One region of the Streptomyces sp. NPDC054794 genome, then DNA from elsewhere that is predicted to be linked to it. Evidence: predicted binding sites of a transcription regulator. Region 1 holds the regulator's gene; each other region holds the start of a gene.
What was found. Region 1 encodes HspR, which represses chaperone genes until heat shock. Its sites were predicted from a motif close to TTGAGNNNNNNNNNCTCAA; they were not measured.

Region 1 (2,263 bases):
GTCCCCAAGGACGCCACCGAAGCCGAGATCAAGAAGGCGTACCGGAAGCTCGCCCGCGAGTTCCACCCGGACGCCAACAAGGGCAACGCCAAGGCGGAAGAGCGTTTCAAGGAGATCTCCGAGGCGAACGACATCCTCGGTGACCCCAAGAAGCGCAAGGAGTACGACGAGGCTCGCGCCCTCTTCGGCAACGGCGGCTTCCGCCCGGGGCCGGGCGCGGGCGGCGGCTCCTTCAACTTCGACCTGGGGGACCTCTTCGGAGGCGGCGCCCAGAGCGGAGGCGGCTTCGGCAACAGCGGCGGTGGGTTCAGTGACGTCCTGGGGGGCCTGTTCAACCGGGGTGGCGGCGGCGGTACACGGACGCAGCCCAGACGCGGCCAGGACATCGAGTCCGAGGTCACGCTGAGCTTCACCGAAGCCATCGAGGGCGCCACGGTCCCGCTGCGGATGTCCTCGCAGGCACCGTGCAAGGCCTGTTCGGGCACCGGCGACAAGAACGGCACGCCGCGCGTGTGCCCGACCTGCGTCGGCACCGGCCAGGTGGCCCGGGGTTCGGGCGGCGGCTTCTCGCTGACCGACCCCTGCCCCGACTGCAAGGGCCGCGGCCTGATCGCCGAGCACCCCTGCCTGGAGTGCAACGGCAGCGGGCGGGCCAAGTCGTCCCGCACGATGCAGGTGCGCATCCCGGCGGGCGTCACCGACGGGCAGCGCATCCGGCTGCGCGGCAAGGGCGCGCCCGGCGAGCGGGGCGGTCCGGCCGGCGACCTGTACGTGGTCGTGCACGTGGGCGAGCACCCGGTGTTCGGACGCAAGGGCGACAACCTCACGGTGACCGTCCCGGTGACGTTCTCCGAGGCCGCTCTCGGCGGCGAGGTCCGGGTCCCGACCCTCGGCGGCCCCACCGTCACCCTGAAGCTGCCTCCGGGCACGCCCAACGGCCGCACCATGCGGGCGCGGGGCAAGGGCGCGGTCCGCAAGGACGGCACTCGCGGGGACCTGTTGGTCACCGTCGAGGTGAGTGTTCCCAAGGACCTGTCGGGGAAGGCTCGTGATGCGCTGGAGGCGTATCGCGAGGCGACCGCGGGTGAGAACCCGCGGGCGGAGCTGTTCGAGGCCGCGAAGGGAGCCTGAGAGTGATGGAAGGCCGTCGACGTAACCCGTATGAACTGACCGAGGAGACCCCGGTCTACGTCATCTCGGTGGCGGCCCAGCTCTCCGGCCTGCACCCGCAGACGCTGCGCCAGTACGACCGTCTGGGCCTGGTCTCGCCCGACCGCACCGCGGGCCGGGGCCGCCGCTACTCGGCCCGCGACATCGAACTGCTGCGCACCGTCCAGCAGTTGTCGCAGGACGAGGGCATCAACCTGGCCGGCATCAAGCGCATCATCGAACTGGAGAACCAGGTCGCCGCCCTCCAGTCCCGCGTGGCGGAGATGGAAGCGGCCCTGGACGGCGCCGCGGCCGCGATGCGGCAGCGGGAGGCCGCCGTGCACGCCTCCTACCGACGCGACCTGGTTCCGTACCAGGAGGTCCAGCAGACCAGCGCGCTGGTGGTGTGGCGTCCCAAGCGGCAGCAGTCGTCGGCGGACTGACCTCGCCTCAGGACAAGCGAAGGGGCCGGGAGGCGTACAGCCTCCCGGCCCCTTCGTGTCACTTGACGGGCGCGCTGATCGCCCAGCCGCCGGCCGGTGTCGTCTCCGTGCCGTCGGCCTGCACGCCGGTCACCCAGTAGTAGGAGACCGAGCCGCGCTTGGCGCCGGTGTCGAAGTACGTGTGCGCACCGGCCCCCAGTTCGGCGATCCGCTCGTAGGCGGCGGTGGCCGGGTTCCAGCGGTAGACACGGAAGGCCTGCGCGGGGTTGGCGGACTCCTCCTCACCCGCGCCGAGCCCGGACCACACCAGCTGGTTGCCCTCGTCGCCCTCCGCGCCGGTGGCGTCCAGCCGCAGCGGCGAGCCCTCGGGGGTCGCCACGCTCGGCGTCATGTCGAGCTCGGTGGCGGTCACGGCCTCGGCCGGGCCGTTCCACTTGATGGCGGAGTTGCCGTCGTCGTCCACGGCGTCGAGGAAGAAGCAGGCCTGGCCGCCGTCGGGGAGCGTGGTGTACGCGAAGGACGTCTCGTCGGGCGAGACGTAGTCCGTCGCGGTGCCGTAGCAGATCTTGTCGCCCTCGTCGTTCTCCAGCAGCTCCCCCCGGTGGACCGTGTAGTACTGCAGGTCCGTGGCGGGGTTCTTGTCCCAGTTCAGCTGGAAGCCGTACTCGGTC
Region 2 (2,263 bases), on a different contig from region 1:
GTCCAGGACTACGGGGGTGTCGTACGCGCCGGTCATGGGTCCATCCTGCCTGAACCGGGCCTTGCGGCCAGGGGAATTGCGCGTGCCGGGCAGGGCTGGAGCGGGACTGGTGTTTCCTCGGAAAATCCTGTGAATCCGGGGCCCACGTGGCGTCGGTCATAGACAGCGGCCCATGCGACACGAAGGGTGGGGCGAAACGGAAGGGAGCGCCTCACCGTGGAACATGCCGCGACGGCCTCGACGACGCCCTCGCCCACGTCCCTTCCGGACCACCCCGAACCGCCCCTGCCCCCCGCCCCGGCCGACCTGCTGGACGGCATGCCGCGCCAGCGGGGGCCGGTGCCGGTCGCCGGGGCGAGTGTCCTGGCGGAGGCCGCGGTGAGTGTGGTGGCGAGTGCCGAAGTGGGCGCGCTCGCCGGGGCCGTGGCCGTCGCCGAAGCCCCCTCGGTGGCGAGGCCCGTCGCCGTGGGCGCCGGAGCGGGTGCGGTGGACGCCTCGATCGCCGTACCGAGTCGCTTCGCGGGCCCCTGGGTTCGCGGCGTCTTTGTCCGGCTGCGTGCCCTGCGGCCCTGGCGGCTGTTGCCCACCCCCACCGGTACGCCGTTCACCTTCGCCTACGCGGCCGTGCTCGCCGTCACCTCGCTGGTCGCCACGTACGCGGACCCGGCGCTCGTGCACGCGCTCTACCAGGACTCCAGTACCGATGTGGTGCATCTGGTGCGGTCCCCGGTACTGGTGTTGACGGCGAGCGCGCTGTGGATCGCGGGCGGCCTGGTGTCGCCGTACGCGCTCTGCTTCCTGGTCGTGCTCACGGCGCTGGAACGGCGCGTCGGGGGAGCGCGGGCGGCCGGTGTGTTCCTGCTGGGGCACGGGCTGGCCACCCTCGCGACCGAGGTGCCCGTGGGGCTCGCGGTCGTGGTGGGGCACCTGCCCGACAGTTCCCTGCACCGCCTGGACTACGGCATCAGCTTCGGCGTGGCCGCCAGCACCGGCGCCCTGGCCGGCCTGCTCGCCCACTGGCTGCGCTGGCCCCTGCTGGCCCTGTTCGGCGGGATGGTGGTGACCGACCTGATCGCCTTCGCGGACCCGATGACCAACTGGGGCCACCTGATCTCCCTGACGATAGGGATCGCCACCTGGCCCCTGGTCCGACGCTGGCAGCAGGCCCGGAACGCGACACCGCGGCTCGTCCAGCCGGCCGGCCGGGTCGTCCGGCTCACCACCCCGAGGGCATAAGCGCGCCCGCTCCCTGGTTTTCGCAGGTGAGGCGGGGCTGTTTGGTGATCGCTCAGAGCGAACGCGGGCGGGGGAACAATCGTGGGCTCACATGCATTGAGTCGGCATAGCTCAACTTGACTGCCGAAGGGGAGATCATGGCTGCTGAGTCCACGGCGTTCACACCGCTCACTCTGCCTGTGCTGCCGCTCGACGACGAGGTCGTGCTGCCCGGGATGGTGGTACCGCTGGACCTCAACGACCCCGATGTACGCGCCGCGGTGGAGGCCGCCCAGGCCGCCGCCCGTACGGAGCCCGGAAAGCCGAAGGTTCTCCTGGTGCCACGCGTCGACGGGACGTACCCGGGCACGGGTGTGCTCGGCACGGTCGAGCAGGTAGGCCGGCTGGCGGACGGTGACCCGGGAGCGCTCATCCGTGGCCGCGGCCGTGTGCGGATCGGCGCCGGGACCACCGGACCGGGCGCCGCACTGTGGGTCGAGGGCACGCGCATCGACGAGCAGGTGCCCGAACAGCTGCCGGGCCACGTCGGCGAACTGGTCAAGGAGTACAAGGCGCTCGCCACCGCGTGGCTGCGCAAGCGCGGCGCCTGGCAGGTCGTCGACCGCGTCCAGGCCATCGACGACGTCTCCGCGCTCGCCGACAACTCCGGCTACTCGCCGTTCCTGACCACCGCACAGAAGATCGAACTGCTGGAGACGGCCGACCCGGTCGCCCGTCTGAAGCTCGCCACCCAGCAACTGCGCGACCATCTCGCCGAGCAGGACGTCGCCGAGACCATCGCCAAGGACGTCCAGGAGGGCGTCGACAAGCAGCAGCGCGAGTTCCTGCTGCGCCGTCAGCTGGAGGCCGTCCGCAAGGAACTGCGCGAGCTGAACGGCGAGAACGGCAAGGACTCCGCCGAGGAGTCCGACGACTACCGCGCCCGCGTCGAGGCCGCCGACCTGCCCGAGAAGGTGCGCGAGGCCGCCCTCAAGGAGGTCGACAAGCTGGAGCGGTCCAGCGACCAGTCGCCCGAGGGCTCCTGGAT
Region 3 (2,263 bases), on a different contig from region 1:
GGCGTCGATGTCGAAGGCCACCTCGATCTGCGGCACCCCGCGCGGGGCGGGCGGCAGGCCGGTCAGGTCGAAGACGCCGAGCTTCTTGTTGTACGCGGCGATCTCGCGTTCGCCCTGGTAGACCTGGATGCCGACCGAGGGCTGGTTGTCGGTGGCGGTGGTGAAGATCTCCGAACGGCGGGTCGGGATGGTCGTGTTGCGCTCGATGAGCTTGGTCATGATGCCGCCCTTGGTCTCGATGCCCAGGGACAGCGGGGTGACGTCCAGCAGCAGGACGTCCTTGACGTCGCCGCGGATGACACCGGCCTGCAGGGCGGCGCCGACCGCGACCACCTCGTCGGGGTTGACGCCCTTGTGTGGGTCCTTGCCGGTGAGCTCCTTGACCAGGTCGGTGACCGCGGGCATCCGGGTCGAACCGCCGACGAGGATGACGTGGTCGATGGCGGAGAGCTTCACGCCGGCGTCCTTGACGGCCTGGTGGAAGGGGGTCTTGCAGCGGTCCAGCAGATCGGCGGTGAGCTCCTGGAACTGGGCGCGGGTGAGCTTCTCCTCCAGGTGCAGCGGGCCCTCGGCGGAGGCGGTGATGTAGGGGAGGTTGATGCTCGTCTCCGACGAGGAGGACAGCTCGATCTTGGCCTTCTCGGCGCCCTCGCGCAGCCGCTGCACCGCCATCTTGTCGTTGCTCAGGTCGATGCCGTTCTGTCCCTTGAACCGCTTGACCAGGTACTCCACGATCCGCTGGTCCCAGTCGTCGCCGCCCAGGTGGGTGTCGCCGTTGGTGGCCTTCACCTCGATGACGCCGTCGCCGATCTCCAGCAGGGAGACGTCGAAGGTGCCGCCGCCGAGGTCGAAGACGAGGACCGTCTGCTCCTCGCCCCGGTCGAGGCCGTAGGCGAGGGCGGCGGCCGTCGGCTCGTTGATGATCCTCAGCACCTTGAGGCCGGCGATCTCCCCGGCCTCCTTGGTCGCCTGCCGCTGGGAGTCGTCGAAGTACGCCGGCACGGTGATCACCGCGTCGGTGACGTCCTCGCCGAGGTAGGACTCCGCGTCCCGCTTCAGCTTCTGCAGCACCCGCGCGGACAGCTCCTGGGCGCGGTAGCGGGTGCCGTCGATCGAACCGCTGTCCGGGAAACGCCAGTGGGCGTCGCCCATGTGCCGTTTCACCGAGCGCGCGGTGCGGTCCACGTTGGTGACGGCCTGCCGCTTGGCGACCTCGCCGACCAGCACCTCGCCGTTCTTGGCGAAGGCCACGACCGACGGTGTGGTCCTCGCCCCCTCGGCGTTGGCGACGACCGTGGGCTCGCCGCCCTCCAGTACGGCCACCACCGAGTTCGTCGTCCCGAGATCGATCCCGACCGCACGTGCCATCTCCGTCCCCTTCCGCCCGGGCCCTTCCCAGACTCCAGCACAAAACTTGAGTGGTCCATTGTCAATGCCGGGTACCCAGAAACGGCGATGCCGCGCCCGGGGGGACGCGGCATCCGAAGGCACGGGGGTGTCAGGCGAGCTTCGCCGACAGGGTGATGGTGGTGCCGGTCAGGGCCTGGCTGACCGGGCAGTTCTTCTTGGCCTCCTCGGCGGCCGCGACGAAGCCGTCCTCGTCCAGGCCGGGGACGGTGCCCTCGACGGTCAGGTGGATGCCGGTGATGCCCTCACCCGGCTGGAAGGTGACGTCGGCCGAGGTGACGAGCTTGGTGGGCGGGGTGCCGGCGCCGGTCAGGCCGTGCGACAGCGCCATGGAGAAGCAGCTGGAGTGTGCGGCGGCGATCAGCTCCTCCGGGCTGGTCTTGCCGTTCGCCTTCTCGGCGCGCGACGGCCACGACACCGGCTGCTGGCCGATGCCGGAGGAGTCGAAGGTGACGACACCGTTGCCCTCGATCAGGTTGCCTTCCCAGACGGTGTGAGCGGTGCGCGTGGTTGCCACGGTTCTTCCTTTCGCGGGTGGACCCGGGTTCGGTGTCCCATCCGATCACATTCGGGCTCAGCGCACCCTGAAGACCGGCCCGCGGGCGGTGAATGGCAGATGACGGCCCTCGGGGATCAGATAGGCGTGCTCGCGCCGCACCCGCAGCACGTCGCACCAGCCGTCGGTGATCACCAGGACGGGCGCGCCCGGCGGGAAGTCCTCGGCCCGCTGCAGCAGGTCGATCCCCGGCTGCAGGACCGTACCGCCGCGGCCGTGCACCCGCACCCGGCCGGCGATCTCGGTGACCGGCAGATAGCCGGCGTCGTGCGGGGCCGCGTCGCAGAAGACGACCCGGGC

Region 2: a site for HspR is predicted at 1,333-1,351, ahead of lon (endopeptidase La). Genes of this name have one in related genera too.
Region 3: a site for HspR is predicted at 1,415-1,433, ahead of dnaK (molecular chaperone DnaK). Genes of this name have one in related genera too.

The regions. Positions count from the first base shown of each region.
Region 1 is NZ_JBSHAQ010000011.1:182,307-184,569, reverse strand. Features, by position in the region: gene dnaJ (molecular chaperone DnaJ) at 1-1,131, shown strand, start outside; gene ACWGKT_RS14665 (heat shock protein transcriptional repressor HspR) at 1,137-1,592, shown strand; gene ACWGKT_RS14660 (PA14 domain-containing protein) at 1,651-2,263, opposite strand, start outside.
Region 2 is NZ_JBSHAQ010000006.1:150,409-152,671, forward strand. Features, by position in the region: gene ACWGKT_RS08380 (spermine/spermidine synthase domain-containing protein) at 1-36, opposite strand, end outside; gene ACWGKT_RS08385 (rhomboid-like protein) at 217-1,236, shown strand; gene lon (endopeptidase La) at 1,374-2,263, shown strand, end outside.
Region 3 is NZ_JBSHAQ010000026.1:75,427-77,689, reverse strand. Features, by position in the region: gene dnaK (molecular chaperone DnaK) at 1-1,368, opposite strand, end outside; gene ACWGKT_RS26235 (OsmC family protein) at 1,499-1,924, opposite strand; gene ACWGKT_RS26230 (vWA domain-containing protein) at 1,982-2,263, opposite strand, start outside.